DNA from 3 places in the Rhizobium bangladeshense genome. Region 3 is predicted to be linked to each of the others. Evidence: predicted binding sites of a transcription regulator. Region 3 holds the regulator's gene; each other region holds the start of a gene.
What was found. The regulator PhoB, encoded in region 3, activates phosphate uptake and scavenging genes when phosphate is short. The targets are predictions, from matches to a motif close to TGTCATNNANCTGTCAT.
Positions count from the first base shown of each region.

Region 1: the regulator PhoB is predicted to act here: its motif matches at 6,041-6,057, upstream of J2J98_RS21200 (arsenate reductase/protein-tyrosine-phosphatase family protein).
Region 2: the regulator PhoB is predicted to act here: its motif matches at 6,847-6,863, upstream of olsB (l-ornithine N(alpha)-acyltransferase).

Region 1 is NZ_CP071613.1:41,924-52,195, reverse strand. Features, by position in the region: gene J2J98_RS21215 (methyl-accepting chemotaxis protein) at 492-2,429, shown strand; partial or broken gene J2J98_RS21210 (PAS domain-containing protein) at 2,547-2,800, opposite strand; gene J2J98_RS21205 (PhoX family protein) at 3,279-5,171, opposite strand; gene J2J98_RS21200 (arsenate reductase/protein-tyrosine-phosphatase family protein) at 5,484-5,987, opposite strand; gene J2J98_RS21195 (glutathionylspermidine synthase family protein) at 6,186-7,343, opposite strand; gene J2J98_RS21190 (DUF1190 domain-containing protein) at 7,345-7,938, opposite strand; gene J2J98_RS21185 (DUF350 domain-containing protein) at 7,950-8,351, opposite strand; gene J2J98_RS21180 (DUF2491 family protein) at 8,385-9,044, opposite strand; gene J2J98_RS21175 (ion channel) at 9,041-10,096, opposite strand; gene J2J98_RS21170 (YjfI family protein) at 10,197-10,272, shown strand, end outside.
Region 2 is NZ_CP071612.1:393,507-403,778, reverse strand. Features, by position in the region: gene J2J98_RS01970 (integration host factor subunit beta) at 1-154, shown strand, start outside; gene J2J98_RS01965 (LapA family protein) at 356-688, shown strand; gene J2J98_RS01960 (GNAT family N-acetyltransferase) at 709-1,143, opposite strand; gene J2J98_RS01955 (SRPBCC family protein) at 1,206-1,661, opposite strand; gene J2J98_RS01950 (class I SAM-dependent methyltransferase) at 2,016-3,110, shown strand; gene J2J98_RS01945 (TrmH family RNA methyltransferase) at 3,107-3,967, shown strand; gene lspA (signal peptidase II) at 3,964-4,467, shown strand; gene J2J98_RS01935 (PAS domain-containing hybrid sensor histidine kinase/response regulator) at 4,523-6,802, shown strand; gene olsB (l-ornithine N(alpha)-acyltransferase) at 6,911-7,789, shown strand; gene J2J98_RS01925 (NADP-dependent malic enzyme) at 8,058-10,272, opposite strand, start outside.
Region 3 is NZ_CP071612.1:511,634-521,905, forward strand. Features, by position in the region: gene pstC (phosphate ABC transporter permease subunit PstC) at 1-1,468, shown strand, start outside; gene pstA (phosphate ABC transporter permease PstA) at 1,465-2,784, shown strand; gene pstB (phosphate ABC transporter ATP-binding protein PstB) at 2,800-3,615, shown strand; gene phoU (phosphate signaling complex protein PhoU) at 3,660-4,373, shown strand; gene phoB (phosphate regulon transcriptional regulator PhoB) at 4,533-5,216, shown strand; gene J2J98_RS02505 (GcrA family cell cycle regulator) at 5,862-6,395, opposite strand; gene J2J98_RS02510 (aspartate aminotransferase family protein) at 6,816-8,015, shown strand; gene argF (ornithine carbamoyltransferase) at 8,053-8,967, shown strand; gene J2J98_RS02520 (Hsp33 family molecular chaperone) at 9,058-10,050, shown strand; gene J2J98_RS02525 (hypothetical protein) at 10,161-10,272, shown strand, end outside.

The DNA.
Region 1 (10,272 bases), on a different replicon from region 3:
CATTGCCATGCCGGGCGACGATTGCAATCCGGTAAACCGGATCCCCGGAGGCCAACAATCATTTGTTTAAGGCGGTCTTGGACAAGCCTGCGAATGATGAAACATTGCAACGCGGAGTCGCCGCAATGCTCCGCGTCGCACTTGGGGTCGCCGCCATTCTTGGCAGCATCAGCGAGATCGGGACGCTTCCATTCACCTGCGTGGTCGAATGTTCGGCCAGAAAGAATATTTTCAGCTCATTACACTCGATTTATCCAGGCGTGCGGTCCTCTTCTGTCCGTTATCGTACCGACGATACAGTCTAAGCGCTTGTATTTACAAGAATTCGGGCGGGTGCTTTACCAAGCCTTAAATCAAATCCCTCAAATTTTAGGGGTCCGGAATGAAATCGGTCTTAGCTGTTCCCCAATGCAGATGAATATGCGCGAGGCGGGAGCATCCCGCACGCACTGGAGAGTATTTTGTTCGCATTCATTGCCAATCTTCGGACGATGGCTAAGCTCGTTATATCGTTCAGTCTGATCCTTCTGGTTGGACTTGCCGTCAACCTTATCAGCATGGGATCGTCCAGCACACAACAGGAAGCGACGGGCTGGACTGAGCATACGTACAAGGTTCTTCGGGCAGTCGATGAAATGATTGCGGGGATGGTCAATCAAGAGACTGGCTTGCGTGGTTATCTGCTGGCAGGCGACGAGCAGTTTCTCGATCCGCAAAAGGCGGGGGAAACTCAGTTCAGGGTAGCCTTTGAACTGACCAAGCGCTTAACGTCTGACAATGCCGCACAGCAGAAGAGGCTGGCGGACCTTCAAGTTCAGGTCGATGGTTGGACGAACGAGGTGATGAGCGAGGAAATCGCCTTGATGCGCGAGGCCACGACCATCGACCAAGCTCGCGACATGGAGATCTCTGGCGCTGGTAAGAAGTACATGGACTCCATCCGTGCGATCGCGAAAGAAATATCTGACGAAGAAGCCTCGCTGCTCGACGAGCGTGCAGCGGCTTCTGCGGCTGCAGCCAACCGCACTTTTTGGAGCATCGTCTTTGGTATTGCGGCCACCATCATCGTCATAGCAGTCTCACTGGTGCTGTTGTCTTCAACCTTGATCAGACCAATCCAAGCGATTACCGCATCTATGAAGAGACTTGCAGGTGGTGATGCTGACGCGCCAATTCCCTACGCAGGACGCGCCGATGAGATCGGCGAGATGGCAGCTGCGGTCGAAGTGTTCCGCACCAACGCATTGGAGAACCGGCGCCTTGAGCAGCAAGCGAACGCGCAGCGCAACGAGTCCGAAGAGCAGCGCCGCAGGACTGCCGAGCAGGAACGCATTCGCGCCGAGGCGATGTTTGAGGCGACATCCGGCTTGGCGGATGGCCTGAAGCAGCTTGCCGCCGGCAATCTCGCCTTCCAGCTCCCGAAGTCCTTTGCCGAGGAGTTTGAGAGCCTGCGTGCTGACTTCAATCAGGCCGTCGCCCAGCTGAGGGAGACGATGGCTTCAGTCTCGGAGGCGGCCGGCTCGATCGATTCCGGATCCCGTGAGATTGGCCAAAGCGCTGAGGATCTTTCGAAACGCACCGAGCAGCAGGCCGCCTCGCTCGAGGAAACGGCTGCGGCCCTCAACCAGATCACCATCAATGTGGCCAGTTCCACCAAACGTGCCGAAGAGGCCCGCAGCGTCGCGATACAGGCAAACGACAGCGCCCGCCAGTCTGGTGCGGTTGTCGCCAATGCGGTCGATGCCATGGGCAAGATCGAGCAATCCTCGAACCAGATCTCCAACATCATCGGCGTCATTGATGACATCGCCTTCCAGACCAACCTTTTGGCGCTCAATGCGGGGGTGGAAGCGGCGCGCGCAGGAGACGCGGGCAAGGGCTTTGCCGTGGTCGCTCAGGAAGTCCGTGAACTGGCCCAGCGTTCGGCCACTGCTGCCAAGGAGATCAAAGATCTGATCCGCAACTCATCTGTCGAGGTCGGAAATGGGGTCAAGCTCGTCAGCGACACAGGCGAAGCGCTGAGGACGATCGAAACATACATCGTCACCATCAACCAACATATGGACGCGATTGCCACCTCGTCGCGCGAGCAGTCGGTAGGGCTGTCCGAGGTCAATACTGCCGTCAATCAGATGGACCAGGTGACCCAGCAGAACGCCGCCATGGTCGAGGAAGCGAATGCCGCCGGAGCCACACTTGCAAATGAGGCGAGTCGACTGCGCGGCTTGATTGGACAGTTTCAGCTCGGTACCCAGACGGTTGATCCGCTCGCGTCGCAGCGGCGAACAAGCGCCTTCGCGAAAGCCGGAGTGACCCCAGCTCCCGTTGCCTCGCCTGTCCGCGGCATGATCGGCAAGGTCGCGAACGCATTCGCGGTGAAGGGGTCTGCGGCTGTCGCAGTGGCGAACGAAAGCTGGGAAGAGTTTTAAGTGGTAAATTTCAGGCGGGAGCTTGAGAGGTCCCGCCCGAGTATCACGGTTCCTGAAGAACCGCTTCGCAACTCGCGGCCGGCGCTCGAGTGGCCAAAGCCACCCAGGCGCGTCCGAGTGGCGTAGCACTGACCGGTCGGACAGGAGGCCGGCATCGTTCTCGGCCGGCAGGAGTGCCGGATCGATCTCTGGCAGCGACGTTACGAACTGCGGAGCGTCAATTTCCTGACCGAACCAGACCAGCCGACCAACTCGATCACACGGCGGTTCATGGTGATCGGTCGGCCGCGCGGATCGAACAGCGCGATACCCTCGTTCATGCTGCGGAAGGTGGAGCGGATGGTGCGGGCTTCCGCCTCTTGGTATTGCCTCCATCATTGAGGACGTCGAAAGAAAATCGGAGACTAAGTTCCATAAATAGTATTATGCCACTTTTTAAAGTAGGGGGCGGATTCCATTTTCAAATGCAGCTAGGAGAATAACCGCCATAGTTACAGGAGGATGGAATGGCCCGCTCTTTCGTGCAGTTGAGTTTGGACGAACGCGCAGATGCATGCGAGGAAGATCAGTCAGGCAGAGATCGCACGCACCCTCAGCCGTGACCGCTCGACGTTCTGCCGTGAGCGTCGTCGAAACTACTGGCATGATCGCGAAGTTCCTCTCGTCCAAGGTACTGGCATGTGACGGCTCGGCGCCGTCTGCAAGGATGCAGACGCGCCTTCAGGAACCATGGACCATTTGCGCGAGGACATCGAGAAGTCGACGAACCGCGATCAAAGGCGATGTTCGAGACCTGCGAGGGGGCGCTGAAACCAGCGCCTCCCAATCTGTCGTTGTGACGCTCAGTGGCTATCCGACAAGCGCATTGTCGGCGCGCTTGATCGCAAGGATGGTCGAGCGCGGCAATTTGCCTTCGCCGTCTGGAAAGGGCGCATCGGGGTGCTGAATGCCGACGAACATCGTCCGCTTATCCGCCGACCAGGTCATGCCGGTGACTTCCGAGCCTTTCGGGCCGGTCAGGAAACGTTCGATGCGGCCGGTCGCCGGGTCGCCGGCAAGCATCTGGTTGTTGCCCTGGCCGAGGAAGTCGCCTTCGTTGGTGTCTTCGCCGTCCGTCTGGATCCACAAGAGACCGGTCGAGTCGAACATCATGCCATCAGGCGAGTTGAACATGTTGCCGGAGTTGATGTTGGACGAGCCGGCATAGGCATCCTTGTGAACGTCGGGATTGCCGGCCATGACGAACAGATCCCACTTGAACTTGCCGCTGGCATGGTCCTCATTTTCCGGATACCAGCGCACGATCTGGCCGTAGGCGTTTTTCTCGCGGGGATTGGCACCGCCGACCGGCATTTCGTCGCCGCCGGCATTATTCTTCACGCCACGATTGGTGTTGTTCGTCAGCGCGCAATAGGCCTCGATGGCGACCGGGTTGATGGCGACCCACTCCGGACGGTCCATGGTCGTGGCACCGACCTTCGAGGCGGCCTGGCGGGTGAAGACGTGGATCTCGTCCATCTTCATGCCGGTCGTTTCCGGCGTCAGCGCCAGCCACTCACCATTGCCGTCATCAACAAACTTGGCGACGTAGAGCGTGCCTTCGTCGAGCAGTTTGGAGGTGTCGACGCCCGGCACGTAGATGCCGTTCGAAACGTATTTGTAGAGGAACTCGCCACGTTCGTCGTCACCCATGTAGACGACCACGCGACCATTGCGGGCAATCACGACAGCGGCGTTCTCGTGCTTGATGCGGCCGAGCGCGGTGCGCTTGATCGGGGTGGACGTGGCATTGGACGGATCTATTTCCACGACATAACCGGCGCGCCGGGGTTCGTTCGGGTTTTTCGACACGTCAAAACGGGGATCGAAGACCTCATAGCCATACCGGGTTTCGGCTGCGATGCCGTAGCGCTTGAAGTCGTCGGGCATGGCAAAGTTCGGATCGGACGAGCCAAAATATCCGTTGAAGTTTTCCTCGCAGGTGAGATAGGTGCCCCACGGCGTCTTGCCGGCGCCGCAGTTGTTGAAGGTCCCAAGACAGTCGGTGCCGTTCGGATCGGCTTCGGTCTTGATAAGATCGGAACCGGCGGCCGGACCGGAGATCTTCATCGGGGTCAGATGGGTGATGCGGCGATTGAACGGGCTGTCGACCACGATTTCCCAGCCCTTTTCGCCTTCGGCGACTTCCATGACGGTGACACCCTGCAGGTTCTGTAGGATCTTCACATCGTCGGCGCTCTTCGGCATGCCCTTTTCATTGTGCGGAAGATTGATTTCGTTGTTTACATATTCATGGTTGACGGCGATGACCTGACGGTCGCCGATCACGAACAGTTCCATGCCGTCGGTGTTCTCGCCGAAGACCTTGTCGGAGTTTTCGACGCTTACGCCGTTGGCAGGATCGAGATCCGGGATATTGGAAAACAGCGGCTGGCCCCACTTCGCGAGCGGCTTCCAGGCATAACCTTCCGGGACATGCACGGTGTTGTCGGTGAAGACAGGGATCGGCTTGAACGCGAAGCGCGAATCGGTGTCCTGCGCCTGCGCCGAGGTGGAGGACATCAGATTGCCGAGCGTCCCCATTGCGGCGGCAGCTGAACCGACGGCTAGGATGCCACCGAGGAAACCGCGGCGTGAAACAGCCGATTCGACGACGCGGTCGAAATCGGTTTCGGCCGGCGGTGGGTTTTGCAGTTCGTCCCATTCGTCCCAGGACAATTTGCTGGTGTCGATATTAGCCATGGTGCTTCTCCTTTGTTGTTTCTTGGAACAATTCCGACAGCGGCTTTATCTTTGTAAGATCACAACCGGATGATGAACGAGTGACCGTCGGCATGAGGTGGGTGAAGCTGTCTCTGGAGCGTCATTCTCTGCAAAAGGCCAACTCCAACCAACTTTCCGCCTCCGAAATGCAAGCCGGAAGATGATCACGGTGGACGGGGATCTGCTTGCCCATTGTCAGGAAACGGCGCTCGATGCAGCCACACGAACCACCCTGTAGCTGGCCAGGTTGCCTGTTCTCTGAACGTCGCTAACTATTCCAGCGTCAGAGCCCTAAGCCTTCTCCGCGTCACCAATGTCCTTGATGTGGTGCTGCAGGCTCATCCGATCCAACGAAGCAAATGGCAGGTTGATAAAGATGTTCAGGCGCCTCTCCAACCCGGTCAGGACCTGCATAAAGGCCTGCTTGCGTTGCCAAGCCTCGTCTTCGACAAGGATCGGGTCAGGACAGCGCCAATGCCCGGTGATCGGCAGGCCCGGCCATTCCGGAAGCGCTTCGCCGGCGGCGGTATCACTGAGGGTGAAGACAAAATCCAGGTCGGTCGCCCCAGCATCCGCAAAATCCCGGAAATGCCGAGGCTTGATGTCTTCAATCGGGTAGTCTTCGTTCCGAAGCAGCTGCAGGACGGTGGGCTCGATCACCGGCGCCGGATCGACAGCAGCGCTGAAGGCTTTGAATCGTCCCTTGCCGATCTTGTTCAGGATTGCTTCAGCCATCACGCTACGTGCGGAATTGCGCCGTGATAGAAAGAGCACGCGATAGATTCCGTCCTGCATCAATCCCCCTCGGATAGCGATATCGGAAATCGATAGAGCTATGCCAAGGTTCGGTGACAGTTTTATGAAGCGGAACGACTGTGGCCTCCCCGACGACAAGGGCAGGCAAAGCAGTCCAAAATCCTGCCGGTGTCCGACGCTCAAAAACGGCCTCGCGTTTGAGACCATGGGAGACGGACGACTGCTTCGCCGATCCATTTACCCGACTATGACGTGCGGCACGAAACGCGATAGATTTGCGGTTATACGCGAGCGGTCCTCGCGGACGGCAAGGCCGCAGGCACGGTCGCCGGCGATCCAGCTGCCAAGCACGGCAAAACCGCTGTCGCTTTCGAAAAGCGGTGCATAGGCCTGAACGATGAACCCTTCGTCGCCATAATCGCCGGGCGCGGAAATCAGCTCCCTCCCCTCTCGAAATATCGTCACGTTCTCGCCTTCTCTCGACAAGAGTGGTTTGCGCACGTAGTCGGTCAGGGTCGAAGCGGCCGGGTCATCGTGGAAATAACTCGGCAGCAGGTTCGGGTGATTAGGGTGGCGCCGCCAGAGCAGCGGCAGAAGCCCTTTGTTGGAGAGCACGGACTTCCAGGCGGGCTCAACGAAAACATCGCCGGAGCGCGCCAGTTCGCGAGCGAAGGGCTCGCGCAGCATGAATTCCCATGGGTACAGCTTGAAGCAACGGTCGATCACCCGATCCTTGAGGTCGGTGTAGCGACCCTGCGCATCGATGCCGATCTCCCGAATGTCCAGAAGCTCGACGCGATGGCCCGCCTGCACCGCACAATCCATGAGGTAGACCGTCGTGCCTCGATCCTCCTCATTGTCGGTTATCGCGGCGAAGTGGAAGATTGACTCCTTGGGAAATTGGTCGAACGCCTCGACAAGGCTTTCCTGCAGGAAATTATACTGGTCCGAATCTTTGGGCAGAACACCCAAAGCAACCTGATCGGTCAGCCAGTTGAACTGGAAATAGGCCGTCTCGAATACCGAGGTGGGGGTATCGGCGTTGTATTCGAGCAACTTGGCCGGGCCGTTGCCGTCATAAGCAAGATCAAAACGGCCATAGAGGTGCCGGTCGCGGCGCTGCCAAGATCGCTGCACCACATCCCGCAGATCCTCCGGAATGGCCAGCCTGTCGAGCGACTCTTCGCTGCTGACGATCTCGCCGACCAGATCCATGCACATATCATGCAGTTCCTGGCTCGGCTCCTCGATCTGCATCTCGATCTCATCGAGCGTGAACGTATAAGCGGCATCATCGAGCCAATAGGGCTCGCCATACATGACGTGAAATCCGAAGCCGACGGCCCGCGCCTTGTCACGCCAGTCAGGACGCGCCGGAAGGGTGATGCGATTCATGTCAGCCGCCGAAACTGAAGGACGAACGGCCGCCGAAGCCTTGCCGGGCAACGGTGCGGGTATTGACGTTGACCGGCTTGACACTCTGGCGCGAGGGCACCGTCACGCTGTCGCTGCCCGAACGAACGGTGGTTGTGACCGTCTGCCCCGAGCGGTTGCGATAGATAGGCGTCGAGCCGTAATAGGAACCACTCGCCTCCTGGCGCCGGCGATAGTCGTAATAGTCGCTGATATTGTTGAGTGCCGAAGACAGCACGTAGCCTGCCAGGAACGGCACGAAGAAGTTGCCGCCTCCGCCGCCATTGTTGGTGACAGTGTTGGCCGGCTGTTCGGTGCACTGGCCCTTGCCGTATTCGGCCTCGCAGGCGGCCATGCCATTGAAACGCGGCGCTGCGGCGAGATGGGCGCGCATGGCATCCTGATAGCCGGTCTGGCAGACCTGCCGATCCATGCCAGCGGCCACGCATTGGTCGACGGAAGTGAACATTATATCCGAAGGAGCCTCCTCGCCGCAGCCGGACAGCGCCAGGGTTGAGGCAGCGATGGTGCCAAGGGCCAGGAAAGGTCGCCTGTGCCCGCTCATGCGTCTGCGCATCTTTCCCTCCCTCAATAGGTCATGCAGGCGGCGTTGAGAATACCGACGACGAGCGCGATTCCGCCGCCCCATATACCGGCAGCGATGTCGTCGGCAGTGATCTTGTCATGCAGATCTTTCATGGTGAAGTTTGCTATGTAGAAAGCGAGGATCTGCGCCAGAGTGCCTATCACCGCCCAAATGATATAGTCGACGATGCTGACCGAATTGGCTGCGGCCGAAGCCAGAGGCAGGCTGAAGCCGACAAGTGCGCCTAAGAAAGCCGTGACGGCCGCAAGATTGCCGGCGCGAATAAGCTGAACCTCCTTTTGCGGGGTCAACCAGGTATAGATCACCGCGAAAACCGCGTATGCGGCAAGACCGACGGCGAAATAACCGAGGAAAGCAGGCAGCCCCGCCACGTAGTCGAGCATCGAAAAAGTCCTCCATTGAAATCGACAAGTCTCTCAGACGCGACGAACGTCGGCCGGAGCCAATCCATAACCGATCAGAAATTCCACCGAGCTGCCCGCCTGCCTCTGTCCGAGATCGAGGTCGCGCTCGACGTTGATCAGAAGCATCTCCCGCGTCGAGCCAAGTGGGCGGTAATACAACATGCAGGTCTGATGGATGGAGCGCTGCGCCTCACCATCGTCGACCTTTTCGACAAATTCCACTAGTTGCGCCCGTTCCGGCCCGTCGCCCCAGAATCGGTTATAGAGGATCCCATCAGCATCATAAGATGGCTGGCCGATCAGGCCATTCGGCCCGGTCCAGCGGTTCCATTCGCTTTGGCTGACGGGCACGACGCTGTCCCAAGGCTGATAAAAGCTGATGTCGTCGATCGCTTCACCCGGCTTGCCCGCCGCCGACATCACCTGAATCATCCGGTTCTCTTCATCATAATAGCGCGACAGAACGGTTGCGGCATCGAGTGAAACCTCACCGTAGCCGGCGATGATGAACGGCCCGCTTCGAGGCAGCGGCATGGCCGGCTCACCGCCCAAAGCATAGGCTTCGAGGGAGAGGAAATCGATCTCGAGCGCCCCGCCTATGGCCGCGCTCAGCGGGCCAAGCTCTTCGGCCAAGGGCTTCTCATTCTTGTTTCCGCCGAACCAGCCGATCATGTCACGTCTCCCAATCGAGCCCAGGCAATGACAGCGGGATCTAGCCGCATTCCGCTGATGTAGTAAAGGGTCTCGCCGCCCTGCATCAGCGTCTCGTCCCGGCAATTGAGGTCCGTTACGCCGTGGCTCAGCATGCCTACGAGCGTTACATTATGCCGACGCTTGAGGCTTAAAAACACGTCGCCATAGGACAGGGGCGTTTCCAAGGGCGGCACCGCCAGGGAAAAGGCCGTGTCAGTGGATGCGGCCGATAACAACCGTGCGGCTATTTCCGAAGAGCCCGGATCCCGTGCGGAGCGCGACAGAAGCTCCTCGGCGAGCGAACCCACAGCCTCGACACGCGGCCGACGCTGCTTGACCATCTGCGCTGTGCGATCATCGGCGAAATAGGCTACGATATGGGCATTGGGCGCCTGATCCTCGGCAATCAGGACGGCGGCCAGCGTTTCATCGTCATTTGCTCCGCGCGCTATGATCGCACGCGCCTTGGCCACTCCGGCCCGCAGCAAAGCGTCGGCATCGGCCAGCCGCTCCGTTCTGATATAGTCGGCATAATTGCTGGCGGGATTTTCCGGCAGGTCCTTGGCGACCAGAACGGTCATCGGTTCGTTGGCATGCCGCTCGGAATGCAGCAGCCGCAGCGTTTGGTATGTCTGCCCCTCCTGCCAGCCCAAAACGATGATATGACCGGTACGTTCGCTGTAATCACCCAGTCCGCGCATGCGATTCCTCCAGATCGTACCGATAGCCGTCAACAACTTGCCAAGAACAGCGGTAAAGATGGCAATGCCACCAGGCAGGACGACCAGAACGGTGATGATGCGGCCGAGTCCTGATTTCGGGGAAAGATCGCCATAGCCGACAGTCGTTGCCGTAACCATATAGTAATAGAGAAAATCGACCGGGCTGCCGACGAGATCGTCCTCGCCGGCCAGCAAAAAGAGCAGGTAGGAAGCAACCAGATGGGCAACAAGGATAAGCAGAAGGGCTGACCACGCCAATTCGCTGAGCGACAGATATACACGCCGCAGTAATGAAGCGATAAATGGCAAGCGATTCCCCCCGTTCTAAGCTGTAGCCTACCGGAATTTATTTCGCGCGCCAGACCTTTAAGTTGTAATCCGACTACCCAGATATTTGCGACGCCAACCGATGGAGGACCTTTTGGAGACCTGGAACCTTACGACTTTAACGCGCCTATTCGCGGCCGATCCGGAAGCGCTGGGCG
Region 2 (10,272 bases), 120 kb from region 3:
CGCGTTTTCGGTCAAGAACCGCCCCTCCCGCTCCGGCCGCAACCCGCGTACCGGCGATACCGTCTTCGTCGAGGAGAAATGGGTGCCCTTTTTCAAAACCGGCAAGGAACTGCGCGAGCGGCTCAATCCCGGCCAAGCCGACGAAGAGGATTGAGCGGCGCAAGCTGCCTGCGGCGAAACCGCACTTGAACTTAAGGGCTGTTTTTCTATTCTGCTGGCGTGTCGAGCCGAGATGATCATCCATTTTGTCTCGATGCGTGGATTCAACTGCTACAGCGTCCTTTGCGCATGTTGCATGCGTGGCGCTGGCGCAGGAACGCGCCCGGTATAACAGGCGCAAGCGTGGAGACCTGAAATGGCCAAGAAGATCGTCAACCTTTTGATTCTGCTGCCGCTCGGCGTCATCCTCATCGTCTTCTGCGTCGCCAACCGACAGAGCGTCACGCTCGCCTTCAATCCGTTCCGGCCAGACGACCCGGTGCTCGCGGTCTCCGCGCCCTTCTTCGTCTTCCTGTTCATCGCGCTGATATCGGGCATGCTGATCGGCTCGGCCGCCACCTGGTTCAGCCAGGGAAAACACCGCAAGCGCGCCCGTACCGAGGCCAAGGAAGCCATTCGCTGGCAGGGCGAGGCCGACCGCCACAGGACCCGTGCAGAAGACATCGCCAGCCAATTGCCGTCGCGGTAAGATTGCCTTTCACAGGCGCGTCAAACCGGGTGGAAGCTCAGCTCCTCATAATCACCTTCCGGCGAGGCGCCGTTGCCGGTCACCGCAAAACCGCGGGAAAGGTAGAAGGCCTTCGCGCGCCGGTTCTTCACCAGGCATTTCAGCCGGTACTTATGTTGCGGCCATTCCGGCAGCGCCTGCAGCAGGGCCGTGCCGGCGCCGAGACCCTGGAATTCCGGCCTTATATAGAGCATGTGGATGAAATCGTCCTCCGGCCAGAGTGACAGGAAGCCGGCAAGGCCGCCATCGGCATGGTCGCAGACGAAGATCGTCTCACCATTGGTATGAGCGGAAAAATCCTCGCGGTGGAATTTGCCGGGATCGACCCAGACGAATGTCTGGCGCCGCACGGAAAGATAGATATCCGCGAGCATTTCCTGGTCTTCCGCCCGCGGCGGCCTGATGTTCCATGTCATGATGCCGGGATAACAAAGGTTCCTGCCCGCGCCAAGCCTAAAGCCGAGGCGCTCGGCGGCATTCAGCCGGTCGCAGCCTTCGCGACGACGGCGGCGTTGAAATCCGAAAAGAACCCCACGGCGAGCTTCTGCGAAGTCGAATCGAGCAGACGCGCGCCGAGCTGTGCGAGCTTGCCGCCGAGCTCGGCCCTGGCGCGGTAATACAGGATGGTCTCGTCGCCCCTCTCCTCGAGCACGATATCGGCGCTGCCCCTGGCGAAGCCGGCAATGCCGCCCTTGCCTTCCGCCGACAGCGTATAGCTCTTCGGCGCATCGACATTGGACAGCGTCAGCAGCCCATGGAAAGTGGCGGACAGCAGACTGAACTTCACTTTGATCGTAGCCTCGAAAGCGTCTGGCGACAGCCGCTCGATGCGCTGGCAGCCCGGGATGCAGCCGCGCATGATTTCGGGATCGTTGAGCGCTGCCCAGACGAGGTCCCGCGGCGCGGCGATCAGTTCTTCGCCGGTGAAATCCATTCGATGGTCCTATCTCGATTCGGTCGATTTATCCCAAGGGGAAAGCCTTTTGCCAAGGCGTGAGAAAATGATATCCGGCCGGCTTGCGATCCGGTGCGTGGAATTGGAGGGTGCTACAAGTCCAACGTCCTCATCCTGGGCCGCGGTTCGCATCCGCTGCGCTTCCGTACCTTCGCCGCCGGCCACAGCTATGTAGTGACAATCGGTTGCGCGCGCAGGCCTCCGGAGTTTGAAATAAAGCCCGCGCCCCTGCGCAGTTGATCCGGTACGGTTTTCTGGGCTACTGCATAATTCCAGGTCCTGCCGAGGACGCAGCCCTATCACGCCACCCCGAAAGAGACGCGGAAGAGCACGTTGAAACAGAGAGAGAGCCGGCCGGGCCAGAAGAAGACATCAGCCCCCGCCGGTGAGGGCCGGAGGGACGCTCGGGCCGGCCGGCCGCCGAAGCCGGTCGCGCCTGCCGCTGCTCGCGGGTCGGCGCGCGAGGCTTTAGCCCCTGTCGCAGCCGGGCGTTTGTTGATGACCCGCACCGGCGAGCGACCGGTGGAACGCGTGCCTGTCATTCTCGAATCACTCGGCGCCGGCGATTTCCACCTGATCGACAGCGGCGACGGCCAAAAGCTGGAGCAATACGGCCCCTATCGCATCATTCGCCCGGAAGCGCAGGCGCTGTGGCGGCCTTCGCTGGCGCCCCAAATCTGGGAGAAGGTCGATGCCGTCTTCACCGGCGATCCCGATGAGGAAGGCACCGGCCGCTGGCGCTTCCCGAAGGCCGCACTCGGGGAGACCTGGCCGCTCAATCTGCTCGGCGTCGATTTCCTCGGCCGCTTCACCTCGTTCCGACATGTCGGCGTCTTCCCCGAGCAGATCGTCCACTGGAGCTGGATGAAAGAGGCGGTCGAAAAGGCGGGCAGGCCGCTGAAGGTACTCAATCTCTTCGGTTATACCGGCGTCGCTTCGCTGGTCGCCGCCGCAGCCGGCGCCGAGGTCACCCATGTCGACGCGTCGAAGAAGGCGATCGGATGGGCGCGTGAGAACCAGGCGCTCGGGCACATGGAGAAGCTGCCGATCCGCTGGATCTGCGAGGATGCGATGAAATTCATCCTGCGCGAGGAGCGCCGCGGCAGCCATTACGACATCATCCTCACCGATCCGCCGAAATTCGGCCGCGGCCCGAATGGCGAAGTATGGCATCTGTTCGAGCATCTGCCGCTGATGCTCGATGTCTGCCGCGAAATTCTCTCCCCGAAGGCGGCCGGCCTGGTGCTCACGGCCTATTCGATCCGCGCCAGCTTCTATTCTATCCACGAGCTGATGCGCGAAACGATGCGCGGCGCCGGCGGCGCGGTCGAATCCGGCGAGCTGGTCATTCGCGAGGCTGGCCTCGACGGCAAGACGCCGGGCCGCGCGCTTTCCACCTCCCTCTTTTCCCGCTGGGTGCCGAAATGACCAAGGATTTCCACGATCAGGGACCGCGCAGGGTCGGCCAGGTGAAGGAAGTCACCTCGCTCGCCAATCCGATCATCAAGGATATTAAGGCGCTGACGAACAAGAAGTCGCGGGAGGAAAGCGGAACTTTCCTCGCCGAAGGGCTGAAGCTTGTCATCGATGCGATCGAGCTCGGCTGGACGATCCGAACGCTGGTCTATGCCAAGGCCGCCAAGGGCAAGCCGCTGGTCGAGCAGATGGCGGCCAAGACCGTCGCATCGGGCGGTCTGGTGCTCGAAGTCAGCGAAAAAGTGATCGCTTCGATCACCCGGCGCGACAACCCGCAAATGGTCATCGGCATCTTCGAGCAACGCTGGACGCCGCTTAGGGGCGTCCGGCTGCAGGAGGGCGAGACGTGGGTGGCGCTCGACCGGGTGCGCGACCCTGGCAATCTCGGCACCATCATCCGCACGGCCGATGCCGCCGGCGCGTCCGGTATCATTCTGATCGGCGAGACGACCGATCCCTTCTCGCTTGAAACCGTGCGGGCGACCATGGGCTCGGTGTTCGCCGTTCCCGTGGCGCGGGCGACGCCGGAGGAATTCCTGGCCTGGCGGAAGTCGGCCGGCGTTTCCGTCGTCGCCACCCATCTGGCCGGCGCGGTCGACTACCGTACGATCGACTATCGGAGGAAGCCCACAGTGCTCCTGATGGGCAACGAACAATCCGGGCTGCCGGACCAGCTTGCCGGAGACGCCGATGCGCTTGCCCGCATTCCGCAGCAGGGCCGCGCCGATTCGCTGAACCTCGCCGTCGCCACCGCTGTCATGCTTTTCGAGGCGCGCCGCCATCTCCTCTCACTTACCGAGGGCAAATGACCGAACCGACGCATGCACGCCCCGCGCTGTTTTCTCGCCCGGCGCCGATCCTCTTCTTCATCTTCTTCGCCGTTCTCATCGACCAGGCCGTCAAGATCGCCGTCGATCACTATCTGCCGCTGCAGCAAGCCGTTCCCGTCGTTCCGATGCTGGCGCTCTACCGCACCTATAATCTCGGCGTCGCCTTTTCGATGCTATCTGGCATGGACGGCTGGTTCATCGTCGGGATGCGGCTCGTCATCGTCGCCTTCGTCATCTGGCTGTGGTACCGCACGGCAAAAGACCGCTGGCTCGCCCATCTCGGCTATGCGCTGATCATTGCCGGCGCGATCGGCAATCTTGTCGACCGCTTCGCCTACGGGCATGTGATCGACTACATCCTGTTCTACACCGAAAACTGGTCCTTCGCGGTGTTCAATCTCGCCGACAGTTTCATTACCATTGGCGCCGGCTGCGTCATTCTCGAGGAGCTGCTGCTGCCGAAAAAGGCCGGCCGCTAAAATCTTATCGAATTCCTGAAGGCATTCGGAACGGGCCTCATGTTAGGCAGATAGCATGCAGAGCCTGGGACAGTTGCAGGAAAGATTGTCCGCCGCCTTCGGCGGACCCGTCGCCAAGCCGCTTGAGGAGCGGATGGGGCAGCCCTCCCCGCGACCGCGCACAGCGGCACCTGCGGAAACCGATGAGCGTCAAGGAGCGGCCCCGACACGGCGCCTCCTGTTCTACTGGCTGGGCGGCGCCGGCCTCCTTGCCGCGACGATCCTCATGCTGCTTGCTCATGCCGGCGACCCGCTGCTGCTCTCAGGCGGCCTTGTCGTTCTCGGCCTCGCGGTCATCGCCAGCTACGCCGTCCTGATGGTTCGCCGTCGGAGATCAATCAGGTCCGGCCGCCAGACCCGGCCGGAGTGGAACGACGGCGCAAAGCTGTTTGCCGATGTGCACGACGTGCTCGGCGACATCACCGTCAGCCGCAGCATGGACCGGCGCATCATCTCCGCCAACGACACGTTTCGCCGCCTGACCGGACGGCTGCGTCCGGAAGGACGCACCTGCGAGGAGATCGGCCTCGCCTTCCGGCCCGGCCCCGTCCCGCATTGTTACGATGTCGAGATTTCGACACCGGAAGGTCAGCGCATCTTCCTCTGGCGTGACGTCGTGACCCGCGATCCCGCCAATGGCCGCCTGCTGCTGCAGAGCGTTGCCCGCGACGTCACCGAAGAGCGGCTGATCGCGCAGAGCCGCGAGGAGGCTCGCCAGAAGGCCGAATATAACAGCGCCGCCAAATCCAGGCTGCTAGCCACCGTCAGCCACGAAGTGCGCACGCCGCTATCGGGCATCCTCGGCATGACGCACCTGATTGCCGAGACGCGGCTGACGCAGGAGCAGCAGAATTATCTCGCGAGCATCCGCCAATCCGGCCACGCGCTGACGCAGCTCGTCGAGGACCTGCTCGATTTTTCCACCATCGAAGTCGGACGCTTCGAGCTGCATCCGCGCTCGGAATCGCTGCGGAAGCTCCTGGAAAGTGTCGTCGAAATGCTCGCCCACCGTGCGCATGAAAAGGGTATCGAGATCGGCGCCACGGTGTCGTCCGACGTGCCGGAGAATATGAGCTTCGATGCGGCGCGGCTGCGCCAGGTTCTGTTCAACGTCATCGGCAATGCAGTGAAGTTCACCCAGGCCGGCGGCGTCTTCATCCGCGTCCTGCTCGACGCAGGCGACCTTTTGATCACCGTGGCCGATAGCGGTCCCGGCATGACGGCGGAGGAGCAGGCGCGCGTTTTCGGCGAGTTCGAGCAGGGCGGCACCATTGCCGACAAGAGCAGCGGCACCGGGCTCGGCCTTGCCATCTCCGCCCGCATCATGCGCGAATTCGGCGGCGCATTGACGGTTGCCAGCGAAAAGGGACTGGGCAGCACATTTTCGATCCGCTTCCCCGTCGACATCGGCAGCGAGCGGCCCGACCGGCGAAACACGCTGCTTGCCGGCAACAGCGTCGTGCTCTTGGCGCCGGCAGGTGCGGCGCGCACCGCCATCGCCGAGACGATCACCGCGCTCGGCGGCATCTGCCAGCTCGTTGCGGACGGCGAGACGGCACGGGCAAGGCTGCTCGGCATGGCGACCGGCGGCCGGCGGCCGACCGATATCATCGTCGACCATCGCATGTCGGCGGAGTTTTCGGCTCATCTCGCCGACCGCGCCGAAATCGCCGCCCTCGGGCTGCGCAAGGTTCTGCTCGTCAATCCGGAAGAGCGCAGCGCCCACCCGCTCGACCTGTTCGATGCCTGGCTCATCCGGCCTCTGCGGGAACAGTCGTTGATCGATGTGCTGCGCGGGCGCATGCGCGGCATGGAGAAGCGCGACGCGTTGAACGACAATCAGCCGGGCTTGGGCCCGCCCATGGCCGAGACGCTGGTTGCTGCACACGGCCTGCGCATTCTGCTCGGAGAGGACGATCCGATCAATGCAATGCTGGTGCGCGTCATGCTCGAAAAGGGCGGACACAAGGTGCATCACGTCGAAGATTTCGAGACGCTGCTCGATTGCGCCCTCGGCGAGGTAAATGAGCGGCCTGACATCATCATTAGCGATCTGTCGATGCCCGGCGGCAACGGCATCGACATGCTGGGGCGGCTGCGCGGCCACGAAAGGCGTCTTGATCTTGACCCGGTGCCGGTGATCGTACTCACCGCCGACAAGAGCGACGAATCGCGCCGCCAGGTCTTGCTCAACGGCGCCAACCGCGTCATGGTGAAACCGGTGGACCCGGTGCGGCTGCTGACGGAAGTTCAGGCGGTCGCAGCGCTTTCCGCCCGCCGGGCAGAGGCGCGGTAAGGCGCCGCCGAACCGACAGGCTTGTTGCGCCGGCAAATGCAATATGTCACTTTCCTGTCGTACAGAAGTGTTTTATGGCGTCGATAAGCCGGCAACGGGAGAATCGCCATGTCCTCCATTGACATTCTGAATCGTGACGTCACCGCAGAGACTGCACGGCCGTCGACGGCTGCCGGGCAGAAGGACGGCGACATCCTCGGCCGGATCGGCAATCTGGAAACCCGCCTTGCCCGCACGGCACGCGAGATCGATGCGGCGCAGGCCGTGCGCTACCGCGTCTTCGTCGAAGAAATGAAGGCGCAACTGCCGCCGGAGGCCATGCGCCGCGAACGCGATTTCGATGCCTATGATGCGTTCTGCGACCATCTTCTCGTTCTCGACCGTTCGCTCGAGGGCGATCCGGAAGACCAGATCGTCGGCACCTATCGACTGCTGCGCCAGGATGTGGCCACCGCCAATGGGGGTTTTTACTCGGCTTCCGAATTCGAGATCGAAAGCCTGCTCGCCAGGCATCCCGACAAGCGTTTCATGGAGCTCGGACGTTCCTGCGTGCTGCCGGAATACCGCACCAAACGCACCGTCGAGCTTCTGTGGCAGGGCAACTGGGCTTATGCGCTGAAGCACGGCATGAGCGCGATGTTCGGCTGCGCCTCGTTCCCCGGCGTCTATCTCGAAAGCCACGCGCTGGCGCTGTCCTTCCTCTACCACAATGTGCTGGCGAAGGACGAATGGGCGGTCGGCGCGCTGCCGCATCTCGCCCGCAACATGGATCTGATGCCGGCCGAGGCCGTCAACCCGAAGCGGGCGCTGATGGCCCTGCCTCCGCTGATCAAGGGCTATCTTCGACTTGGTGCGATGGTCGGCTCCAGCGCGGTCATCGACCATGCCTTTAACACGACCGACGTGCTGATCGTGCTGCCGATTTCCAGCATTTCCGACCGCTACCTGAACTACTACGGCGCCGACGCCGGCCGCTTTGCAAGCTGATCGCTTCGTCGCACTACCGTCTGGTAAAGGGCAACGGCTACCCCTCACCCTAACACTTGCCCGGGTAGAGCCACGGGTCTCGTACTGTCCTTCGGCCCCCCAAACGAGACGAGGGGACCGCCACACCAGACATGGATGGGGACGGAAAGGCCGCGGCATATCACCTCGCCCCGTTCGCCGTGCGAAGGTGGCGGCAGCCGGATGAGGGGCTGATCTCGCCGATCTGCCAGGCACAGAACACTGTCCCCTATGCGGGCGTGATAGCCCTCTACGAACCGCCATAGGCGGCGATCGCCGCCATGTTGACGATGTCGGAATCCTTGGCGCCCATCGAGGTGATCTGCACCGGCTTGTCCAAGCCGACGAGGATCGGGCCGATCACGGTGGAGCCGCCGAGTTCCTGCAGCATCTTGGTCGAGATCGATGCCGAGTGGAAGGCCGGCATGACGAGCACGTTGGCGGGGCCGGAGAGCCGGCAGAAGGGATATTGCTCCATTACCTTGCGGTTCAGGGCGACGTCGGCGGCCATCTCGCCGTCATATTCAAAATCGACGCGCCGCCGATCGAGGATCTTGACCGCTTCGCGCACCCGCTCGGAGCGTTCGCCCGAGGGATGGCCGAAGGTGGAATAGGCAAGCATGGCGACGCGCGGCTGATATCCCATGCGCCGCGCGAGGCCCGCGGCCTCTTCGGCGATATCGGCAAGCTCTTCGGCGGTCGGCATGTCGTGCACAGCCGTATCGGCGACGAAAACCGTGCGGCCGCGGCAGAGCGCCAGCGACACACCGATGACGCGATGGCCGGGCTTCGCGTCGATGCAGCGGCGCACATCCTCGAGCGCCGTCGAATAGTTGCGGGTGATCCCCGTCACCATGCCGTCGGCGTCCCCGAGCGCCACCATCGTCGCGGCGAAGTGGTTGCGATCGTTGTGGATCAGCCGCTGGGCGTCGCGGTGGAGGTAACCGTGACGCTGCAGCCTGGCATAGAGATAGTCGATATAAGCCTCGACGCGGGTCGAGATGCGGGCATTGACGATCTCGAATCCGGGCCGGTTGAGATCGATCCCGGCGCGCTCCGCCGTCGCCTGGATCAGATCCTCGCGGCCGAGCAGGATGGCGGTGCCGAGCTGCTGGTTGGCATAGGACATGGCAGCGCGCAGCACCTGTTCCTCCTCCGCCTCGGCAAAGACGATCCGCTTCGGGCGGCGACGGACACGCTCGTAGAGGCTGGCAAGCGTCGAGGCGATCGGATCGCGGCGCGCCGAAAGCTCGCGGGCATAACCGGCCATGTCGGTGATGACCTTGCGGGCGACGCCGCTTTCGATCGCAGCTTGCGCGACGGCGACCGGAATTGCCGAGATCAGACGCGGATCGAAGGGAACAGGGATGATATATTGCGGCCCGAAACGCGGCCGGTTGCCCTGATAGGCGGCGACCACGTCATCCGGCACGTCCTCACGGGCAAGGTTTGCCAGCGCCTTGACGGCGGCGATCTTCATTGCGTCGTTGATGGTGGAGGCGCGCACATCGAGGGCGCCGCGGAAGATATAGGGAAAGCCGAGGACGTTGTTGACCTGGTTGGGGTAGTCCGAGCGGCCCGTCGCCATGATGGCGTCGTCCCGGATGCGGGCGACCTCCTCCGGCGTGATCTCGGGATCGGGATTGGCCATGGCGAAGATGATCGGCCGGTCGGCCATCGAGCGGATCATCTTGGCTGAGAGGGCGCCTTTCTGCGACAGGCCGAAGATGACATCGGCACCGTTCATCGCCTCCTCCAGCGTGCGCGCATCGGTCTTTGCCGCGTGCGCCGATTTCCACTGGTTCATGCCCTCGGTGCGGCCTTGGTAGATGACGCCCTTTGTGTCGCAGAGGATGATATTTTCGGGCGCAAAGCCCATCGCCTTGATCAATTCGACGCAGGCGATCGCCGCGGCGCCCGCGCCGTTGCAGACGAGCTTCGTCGTCTTAAGGTCACGGCCGGTCAGTTCCAGCGCATTGATCAGGCCGGCGGCGGCGATGATCGCCGTGCCATGCTGGTCGTCATGAAAAACGGGAATGTCCATCAGCTCGCGCAGCCGGCTTTCGATGACGAAACAATCCGGCGCCTTGATATCCTCGAGATTGATGCCGCCGAAGGAGGGGCCGAGGAAGCGCACGCAGTTGATGAATTCGTCGACATTTTCCGTCTCGATCTCGAGGTCGATGGAATCGACGTCGGCGAAGCGCTTGAAGAGCACCGATTTGCCCTCCATGACGGGCTTGGAGGCGAGTGCGCCAAGATTGCCGAGGCCAAGGATCGCCGTGCCGTTTGATATGACGGCGACCATATTGCCGCGCGCCGTATAGTCATAGGCGGTCTGCGGATCGGCGGCGATCGCCTTGACCGGGACGGCGACGCCAGGGGAATAGGCGAGCGAGAGGTCGCGCTGCGTCGCCATCGGCTTCGTCGGATTGATCTCCAGCTTGCCGGGGCGGCCCATGGCG
Region 3 (10,272 bases):
CATACTTTTGTGCCTTGTGGTGATCGGCGCCGCCGCCTATCTGGTGGCGCGCAGCCGTGCCGCAGCACTTGCCGGAGGCAGGTCCTCCGCATTGCATTCACGGCCGGCCTATTACGGCGCCTATGCCGCGATCTGGGCTGTTCTTCCTGCCCTCATCGTCCTCTGCGTCTGGCTCTCCGTCAGCCCTGGAATTGTCCAGTCCTCGGTTCGCGACGCCTTCCCTGCCGACGTCAAGGCGCAGGCCGCGGTCGAGCAGGATCTGAGCTACTCGATGGTAGCGACGGTTGCGCGCGGGCTGACGATGCTCACTCCCGACGAGGTAGCGGCAGTGTCCACCGACCCGGCGGCGCTGCAGGCCAAGCTCAGCGAAAAGGGCGTGCCGCTCGCCGGCCAGCCGCAGCCTTACATGGTCGAAGCCGCAAAGACGCTCAATTCGATGAGCATGACGAGCCGGCTTGCCATGACAGCGGTGGTCTTCGCTCTCGCCGTTGCCGGCGCTTTCTATGCGCTGCGCGCCATCGCGCCCCGTTTCCGCGCCCGCAACCGCGTCGAGCGCGTCATGCTATGGGGGCTGCTGCTGGCCTCGTCGATCGCCATCCTGACGACGGTGGGCATCGTGCTGTCCATGCTGTCCGAAGCCGCGCGCTTCTTTGCGGTCGTTCCCGCCAACGAATTCTTCTTCGGTACCGTCTGGGATCCGCGCTTTGCCGGCGCTGGCAGCTCGTCCTTCGGCCAGTTCGGCCTGATCCCGCTCTTGCTGGGCACGCTTTATATCGGCCTTGTCGCCATGCTCGTTGCCGTGCCGGTCGGCCTTTTCGCCGCCATCTATATGGCCGAATATGCCTCGCCGAAGCTGCGGGGCATCGCCAAGCCGCTTCTCGAAGTGCTCGCCGGCATTCCGACGATCGTCTACGGCTTCTTCGCCCTCGTCACCGTCGGCCCGTTCCTGCGCGATTTCTCCGCTCAGATCAGCGGCCTGCTCTCCGGCAATTATGCGAGTTTCATCCAGGCGCAGAGCGTGCTGACAGCCGGTATCGTCATGGGCATCATGCTGATCCCCTACGTTTCCTCGCTGTCGGACGACATCATCACCGCCGTGCCGCGGGCCCTGCGTGACGGTTCGCTCGGTCTCGGCGCCACGCGCTCCGAAACCATCAAGAAGGTTGTCCTGCCGGCGGCTCTCCCCGGTATCGTCGGGGCGTTGCTGATGACCGCCTCGCGCGCCATCGGCGAAACCATGATCGTCGTGCTGGCCGCCGGTGTCGCCGCCCGCATCCAGATCAATCCCTTCGAGCCGATGACGACGGTGACCGTGAAGATCGTCAACCAGCTCACCGGCGACCTTGAGTTCACCTCGCCGCAGACACTGGTTGCCTTCGCCCTTGGCATCACGCTGTTCTGCATCACGCTTTGCCTCAACATCTATGCGCTCTACATCGTGCGCAAATATCGGGAGCAGTACGAATGACGAATATTGTTTCTCCCGTCGCCGGAACCATTTCCAAGGCGCCGCCGCGCCGCGATATCGGCATCAAACGCCGCTATGCCGCCGAGCGCCGGTTCCAGGCCTATGGCATCGCCGCCATCGCTTTCGGCCTCATCTTCCTCTTCATCCTGCTGTGGACGGTGATCGGCAAGGGCTACACGGCCTTCCAGCAGACGTCGATCACCCTGCCGATCGAATTCGCCGAGAAGACGATCGACCCGAACAACAAGCGCGCGACCGACCCTTCGGTGCTGATCGCCGCCAACTATCCGGTTCTGCTGCGCGATGCGATCGTCAAGCAGCTGAACATCAATGCATCCAGCCGTCCCGATGTGCGTGAGGCCACGGCCATGCTTTCCAAGGGCGCGCCGATCCAGCTGCGTGACATGGTGGTCGCCGATCCTTCGATCATCGGCAAGACCGTCAACGTCACGCTGCTCGCTGATGCTAATATCGACAGCGCCAACAAGGGCCAGATCGACCTTTCGGTCGAGGAGAAGAACCGCAAGGTCAGCGACAAGCAGGTCGGCTGGATGAACGAGCTGAAGGCGAGCGGTGCGCTGACCAAGGAGTTCAACACCGGTCTCTTCGTCAATGGCAACTCCAGCCGCCCGGAGGCTGCCGGCCTCGGCGTCGCCCTCATCGGCTCGCTGTATCTGATGCTGATCGTGCTGGTTCTGTCTCTGCCGATCGGCGTGGCAGCCTCGATCTACCTCGAGGAGTTTGCGCCGAAGAACAAGCTGACGGACCTGATCGAGGTCAACATCAACAACCTCGCCGCGGTTCCGTCGATCGTCTATGGTCTGCTCGGCCTCTCCGTCTTCATCAACTTCATCGGTCTGCCGCGCTCGGCTTCACTGGTCGGCGGCCTGGTGCTGACGCTGATGACCCTGCCGACGATCATCATCGCCACCCGCGCCGCACTGCGCGCCGTGCCGCCCTCGATCCGCGCTGCAGCCCTGGGCCTCGGCGCTTCGAAGATGCAGATGGTGTTCCACCATGTCCTGCCGCTTGCCATGCCCGGCATCCTCACCGGCACGATCATCGGTCTGGCGCACGCGCTCGGTGAAACCGCGCCGCTGCTGTTGATCGGCATGGTCGCTTTCGTCGCCAATGCACCGACCACGCCGCTCGATCCCTCGACGGCGCTGCCCGTGCAGGTCTATATGTGGGCGAACGAGGCGGAACGCGCCTTCGTGGAGCGTACTTCGGGTGCCATCATCGTCCTGCTCCTGTTCCTGGTTGCCATGAACATGGGTGCCATTCTCTTGCGTCGTCGCTTCGAGCGCCGCTGGTAAACGGAGTTAAACATCATGAACATGTTGACGGAAGCTGCAGTTGAAAAGGCGCTGGATCAGAAGATGAGCAACGTCCCGTATAAGATGATCGGACAGGATGTCTCCGTATACTACGGCGAGAAGCGCGCGCTTTTCGATGTCAACCTGAACATCCGCGAAAACACCGTAACCGCCCTGATCGGTCCTTCCGGCTGCGGCAAGTCGACCTTCCTGCGAAGCCTCAACCGCATGAACGACACGATCGAGGGTTGCCGCGTCACCGGCAAGATCACGCTGGACGGCGACGACGTCTATGATCCGGATATCGACGTCGTCGAACTTCGCGCCCGCGTCGGCATGGTTTTCCAGAAGCCGAACCCGTTCCCGAAGTCGATCTACGAAAACGTCTCCTACGGCCCGCGCATCCATGGTCTCGCAAAGTCGAAGGCCGATCTCGACCAGATCGTCGAGACCAGCCTGCAGCGCGCCGGCCTCTGGAACGAGGTCAAGGACCGCGTGCACGAGTCCGGCACCGGCCTCTCGGGCGGCCAGCAGCAGCGCTTGTGCATCGCCCGCGCCGTTGCCGTCAGCCCGGAAGTCATCCTGATGGATGAGCCCTGCTCGGCGCTTGACCCGATCGCCACCGCCAAGGTCGAGGAACTGATCCACGAGCTGCGCGAGAATTACACGATCGTCATCGTCACCCACTCCATGCAGCAGGCCGCGCGCGTTTCGCAGCGCACCGCCATGTTCCACCTCGGCAACCTCGTCGAGGAGAACGACACCGACAAGATGTTCACCAATCCGGACGATCCACGTACCCAGGACTACATCATGGGTCGCTTCGGCTGATTGCGGCGATCCGAAGCCTTCCCGTTATTCGAGGACAAAGCCCAATGGCATCGACACATATTTATTCTGCCTATGATGATGATCTGAAGTTCCTGTCCAGGCGGATTTCCGAAATGGGCGGCCTGGCCGAACAGATGGTCGCGGAATCCGTCCGGGCGCTGGTCAACGGCGACACGGCGCTGGCGCAGAAGGTCATCTCCGACGATGTGATCCTTGATCACACCGAGCGCGAAATCGGCGACAAGGCGATCGTCACCATCGCCCGCCGCCAGCCGATGGCCGCAGACCTGCGCGAAATCATGGGTTCGATCCGCATCGCCGCCGATCTCGAACGCGTCGGCGACCTCGGCAAGAACACAGCCAAGCGCGTCATCGCCGTGCAGAGCACCGGCGTTCCCCGCAAGCTCGCCCGCGGTCTCGAGCACCTGTCCGAGCTGGCGCTGGTCCAGCTCAAGGAAGTGCTCGACGTCTATACGACGCGCGCCGCCGACAAGGCGACCGCCATCCGCGAACGCGATAACGAGATCGACGCGATGTACACGTCGCTGTTCCGCGAGCTGCTGACCTACATGATGGAAGATCCGCGCAACATCACGAGCTGCACGCATCTGCTCTTCTGCGCCAAGAACATCGAGCGCATCGGCGACCACGCCACCAACATCGCCGAGACTATCTACTACATGGCAACGGGCGCCCAGCCGGAAGGCGATCGCCCCAAGGATGACAGCGCCAACACTGTCGGCGCCGCGACGGAATAATCGTCACGAACCAGCGGACCGGGCCAGCCGCCCGGACCAACCACTTGCGTGCGCGCCCGTTCGGGGCGCGCAAAGAGGTCGCAGCCAATTTCTGAAGATGCGCAGGACGCCTGCTTAATCGCCCCGGTTTAAGGCTTTTGCGCGAGGAGACGGACACGCATGATCCCGAGAGTCGCAGTTGTTGAAGACGAGGAAGCCCTGAGCGTACTTCTTCGCTATAACCTGGAAGCGGAAGGCTTCGAGGTCGATACCATCCTGCGCGGCGACGAGGCCGAAATCAGGCTTCAGGAGCGCACGCCCGACCTTCTGATCCTCGACTGGATGCTGCCCGGCGTCTCCGGCATCGAACTCTGCCGGCGCCTGCGCATGCGGCCGGAAACCGAGCGGCTGCCGATCATCATGCTGACGGCGCGCGGCGAGGAGAGCGAGCGCGTGCGCGGGCTGTCCACCGGCGCCGACGATTACGTCGTGAAGCCGTTCTCGACCCCCGAACTCGTCGCCCGCGTCAAGGCGATGCTGCGCCGTGCCCGCCCTGAAGTGCTGTCGTCGGTGCTGAAATGCGGCGATATCGAGCTCGATCGCGAAACCCATCGCGTCCACCGCAAGAGCCGCGAGGTCCGCCTCGGACCGACCGAATTCCGCCTGCTGGAATTCCTGATGTCGTCGCCAGGCCGGGTCTTTTCCCGCTCGCAGCTGCTCGACGGCGTCTGGGGCCACGACATCTATGTCGACGAACGCACCGTCGACGTCCATGTCGGCCGCCTGCGCAAGGCGCTGAATTTCTCCAACATGCAGGACGTCATCCGCACCGTCCGCGGCGCCGGTTACTCGATGGAGGCCTGAGGTTGAGGAGAGTGCATGTGGCCGGCGCTCCCGCCCGTGCAGCGGTTCCCAGGCCCTTCATCGCACCGGCGCTGGGTATGAGCCAGCACGGCCTCACCTCGGTCATCCAGGCACCACCTCTCCTCCGTCATCCCAGGGCTTGACCCTGGGATCCATGCGGCTGGCGCTGCGGGAGGAACGATGGCATTCAGCTGCAGGGAAGTTATCGAAGCCGAGTGCCTGTTGTGGATCCCAGGGTCAAGCCCTGAGATGACGGAGTGTGGGTTGGCGTTCTAGCCTAACGCCCGCTGATGCAGCTTGTGAAGCGGCGCTTTTGCCGCAAATTCATCGCGCCTGCGAGGGCTGTGCGTCTCGGCGCCACCTCTCCATCGCGCCTGCAGAGCCAACCTGTCCAGGCACCATCTCCCCTCCGTCATCCCAGGGCTTGACCCTGGGATCCATGCGGCTGGCACTGTGAGAAGCGCGATAGCATCGAACTGCAGGGAAACAATTGAAGTGGTGTGCTTGGTTGCGGATCCCAGGGTCAAGCCCTGGGATGACGGAAAGTGTGGTCGGCTTTGCTGCCAAACACAAAGGTCGCTTCCCCACTCCGATCATAAAAAACGGGCCACTCGGCCCGTTTTTTTGTCCGTGGATGCAGCCCGCTCAACTTGCCCGTGCAGCCGCCCGGCGCCGTTCGTTGACCGGCTGGTAGGCAAGCTTCTGATGATAGCCGCAATAGGGTGAGTTGTCCGGGGACTCGCAGCCGCAGAAATGGAAGTCTTCCTTCAGCGGATCGCCGACCGGCCACTTGCAGGTGCGTTCAGTCAGCTCCGTCAGGCCAAGGCGGCGGGAAATCGGCACGACTACGTTGCCGGCCGGCACATATTCCATCTCCTCGACCGCATCGACCTCGATCTCTTCCTTCAGCATCGTTGCGCCCTGCTGGCGGGTAACGGTGCGGGTGGTGATCCGGGAGGCGTAGTTCGGCGCACGCGGCGCTGAAGTCTGGCGCTTCGGCGTGCGCGCCGCTGTGGCTGTGCCGCCGGCCTTGGCACGGCCGGGAAGGCTCAGCCGGTGCACCTTGCCGATGACGGCATTTCGGCTGACCCCGCCAAGCTGCGCCGCGATCTGGCTGGCACTCAGTCCTTCCGACCAAAGCTTCTTGAGTTTCTCGACCCGCTCGTCTGTCCAGTTCATGCCCTGTCTCCACCTTTTGCGTTGGTGATGGCAGAATCCCTCACCGTTGTCCCGGAAGCCTCCGAAACAAGAAACGCCTGATCAATTTTGGTGACTAGTTCCGCCGCATGCAGTCTAGTAATTGAACTTTAACCTAGTGTGAGGCTGACTCCGTGACAAGAGTCGCGGGAATCCGGATGAATCGAATTTCAAGTTTTCCCCAACTTGCTGCCTCCGCGTGTCATTTCTGCAATAATGCCTGTTGAAGGCCGGAAACGCCCCTGTACTAGCTTGCTGCATGCGCTAAGGCCGCAGTTTTGTTGACATTGCAGCGCGAAAAGGAAATAGTACCGCTTGCCGCCGAAAGGCGGCATTTTTAATTTGTCGGGCTTGGTGTCTTTAGCCGGAGTCCGGGCATGACAACATTGGGAGACCCGCGCCATGGCTGAAGCCGCGCCGCTTTATGACACCTATTCTCGCGCCCCGCTGCGGTTCGAGCGAGGCGAGGGCGTATGGCTGATCACCGAAGGCGGCGAGCGTTATCTCGATTTCGGCGCCGGCGTCGCCGTGACATCGGTCGGCCACAGCAATCCGCACGTTGTCGCAGCGCTGAAGGAGCAGGCCGATAAGGTCTGGCACCTCTCCAATATCTATGAGATCCCCGGCCAGGAGCGCCTCGCCAAGCGCCTGACCGACGCAACCTTTGCCGACAAGGTGTTCTTCACCAATTCGGGCGCGGAGGCGCTCGAATGCGCCGTCAAGACGGCGCGCCGCTATCAGTTCTCCAAGGGCCACCCCGAGCGCTTCCATATCATCACCTTCGAAGGCGCCTTCCACGGCCGCACGCTCGCGACGATCGCCGCCGGCGGCCAGGAGAAATATCTCGAAGGCTTCGGCCCTAAGGCGCCGGGTTTCGATCAGGTGCCCTTTGGCGACATCGATGCCGTCCGCGCCGCCGTTACCGATGCGACGGCAGCAATCCTGATCGAACCGGTGCAGGGCGAGGGCGGTGTGCGTCCTGCAACCAACGAGTTCATGAAGGCGCTTCGCCAGATCTGCGACGAAAAGGGCCTGCTGTTGATCCTCGACGAGGTGCAGACGGGCGTCGGCCGCACCGGCAAGCTCTTCGCCCATGAATGGTCCGGCATCACACCCGACATCATGGCCGTTGCCAAGGGCATCGGCGGCGGTTTCCCGCTCGGAGCCTGCCTTGCCACCGCGGAGGCCGCTTCCGGAATGAAGGCCGGCACGCATGGTTCGACCTATGGCGGCAATCCGCTTGCCATGGCCGTTGGCAGCGCCGTGCTCGATATCATTCTCGCGGATGGTTTCCTTGAGCATGTGCGCGACGTGGCGCTCGTCTTCCGTCAGGGGCTTGCCTCGCTCAAGGATCGTTATCCCGACGTGATCGAGGATATCAGAGGCGAGGGGCTTCTGCTCGGCGTCAAGGCTGCGGTTTCCTCCGCCGAACTGCTGCAGGCGATCCGCGCCGCGCACCTGCTCGGCGTGCCGGCGGGCGACAACGTCATCCGCCTTCTTCCTCCGCTCGTCGTCACTGCCGAGGAAGCCCGCGAAGGGCTCGCGCGCCTCGAGCGCGCCGCCGAGAGCATCCGCGCCTCCAAGGTCAAGAAGACGGCTTGAAAGGATCGCCGCCTTCGGGCGCACGACAGGTAAGAACATGGCTCCCAAACATTTCCTAGATCTTTCGGCGGTCACATCAGCCGACCTCAGAACCATCATGAACGACGCGCTCGCCCGCAAGCAGGCCTTCAAGGCCGGCAAAGACGACAAGCCGCTCGCCGGCAAGATGCTGGCGATGATCTTCGAGAAACCGTCGACGCGCACCCGCGTCTCCTTCGACGTCGGCATGCGTCAGCTCGGCGGCGAAACACTCTTCCTTTCGGGCACCGAAATGCAGCTCGGCCGCGCCGAGACGATCGGGGACACCGCCAAGGTGCTGTCGCGTTATGTCGATGCAATCATGATCCGCACGACCGAGCATTCGCGCCTGCTGGAGCTTGCCGAGCACGCGACCGTGCCTGTCATCAATGCGCTGACGGATGATACCCATCCTTGCCAGATCATGGCCGATATCATGACCTACGAGGAGCACCGCGGCCCGATCAAGGGCAAGACCATCGCCTGGACCGGCGACGGCAACAATGTGCTGCATTCGCTGGTCGAAGGCGCCGCGCGCTTCGGCTACCGCATGAACATGGCCGTGCCCCTTGGTTCGGAGCCCAAGGATCACTATCTGAACTGGGCCCGCAATGAGGGCGCCGAAATCATGCTCTGCCATGATGCCGACCGTGCGGTCGCCGGCGCCGATTGCGTGGTGACCGATACCTGGGTCTCCATGAATCAGGAACATCGGGCCCGGGGTCACAACGTCTTCCAGCCTTATCAGGTCAATGCGGCCTTGATGGCCAAGGCCGGCAATGATGCATTGTTCATGCATTGCCTGCCCGCTCATCGCGGTGAGGAAGTGACGGACGAGGTGATCGACGGCCCGCAATCCGTGGTCTTCGATGAGGCGGAAAACCGTCTTCATGCGCAGAAGTCGATTCTTGCTTGGTGCCTGGGCGCGATCTGAACCATAATCGGAAGCCTGTAAGTCACGGACTTGCGGCCGCGCGAGCGAAGGGCACGCTGACCCTTTGCTTGAGAACTAGGAGTGAATGCCATGGCAGAAGCTGCAGCCGCCCTCGGCCAGTTCGATTTCGCCGGCGATGATCATGTCGTCCCCTTTCAGGTGGAGGGTCTGGATGTGCGCGGTCGCGCCGTCCAGCTCGGGCCCATGCTCGATGCCATTCTCGAGCGCCATCACTATCCCGCGCCCGTCGCCCGGCTGCTTGCCGAAGTGGTCGTGCTGACGGTGCTGCTCGGCACCTCGCTGAAGTTCGACGGCAAGTTCACTGTGCAGACCAAGGGCGACGGCCCGGTCGATCTCCTCGTCGCCGATTTCTCGACGCCTGACAACGTCCGTGCTTATGCCCGTTTTGACCGGTCGCTGCTCGACAAGGCCGTCGCATCAGGCGAGACCGAGCCGGAGCAGTTGCTCGGCAAGGGCGTGCTCGCCTTCACCATCGATCAAGGCAAGTTCGCTCAACCCTATCAGGGCATCGTCGCGCTCGATGGCACCTCGCTCGAAGAGATTGCCGGTGTCTATTTCCGCCAGTCGGAGCAGATCCCGACGCGCGTGCGCCTGGCTGCGGCCGAACTCTTGGACCGTGACGACGCCGGCAAGCCGCGCCATCGCTGGCGCGCCGGCGGTCTCGTCGCCCAGTTCCTGCCGGAGGCGCCGGAGCGCATGCGCCACCCCGATCTCCACGGCGGTGACGGCGACAACGGCGACCGCCCCCATGGCGAGGACGACGCCTGGGTCGAAGCGCGTTCGCTTGTCGAGACCATCGACGCCGATGAGTTGACGGATCCGCAGGTCGGCACAGAACGGCTCTTGTTCCGCCTGTTCCACGAGCGCGGCGTGCGCGTCTACGAACCGCGCGCCGTCTTCGACCGCTGCAGCTGTTCGCGGGAAAAGATCGGTAACGTGCTGAAGGGCTTCACCGCCGAGGAGATCGAGGCCAGCCAGGAAAATGGCGAAATCGCCGTGACCTGCGAATTCTGCTCGACCACCTATCGCTTCCAGGCGGCCGAGCTTCAGCCGGCGGAATAACATCGGTCGCGCGCAGCGCGCGAAAAAAATGGCATTGCAGCGGCACCGTGGCTCGACTTTCGGTAGTTACTGTGCACCTATTCCCCAACTGGTACTTTGGGGTGGGCCTTATGCGCTTTTTATATTTCGTACTCGCATTAACGGCTGCGATGCCACGAATTGGCTTGGCTGACGAGACAAACCAATGGAAAGAGATCGGCGATTGGAGCGTGGCTGTCGATC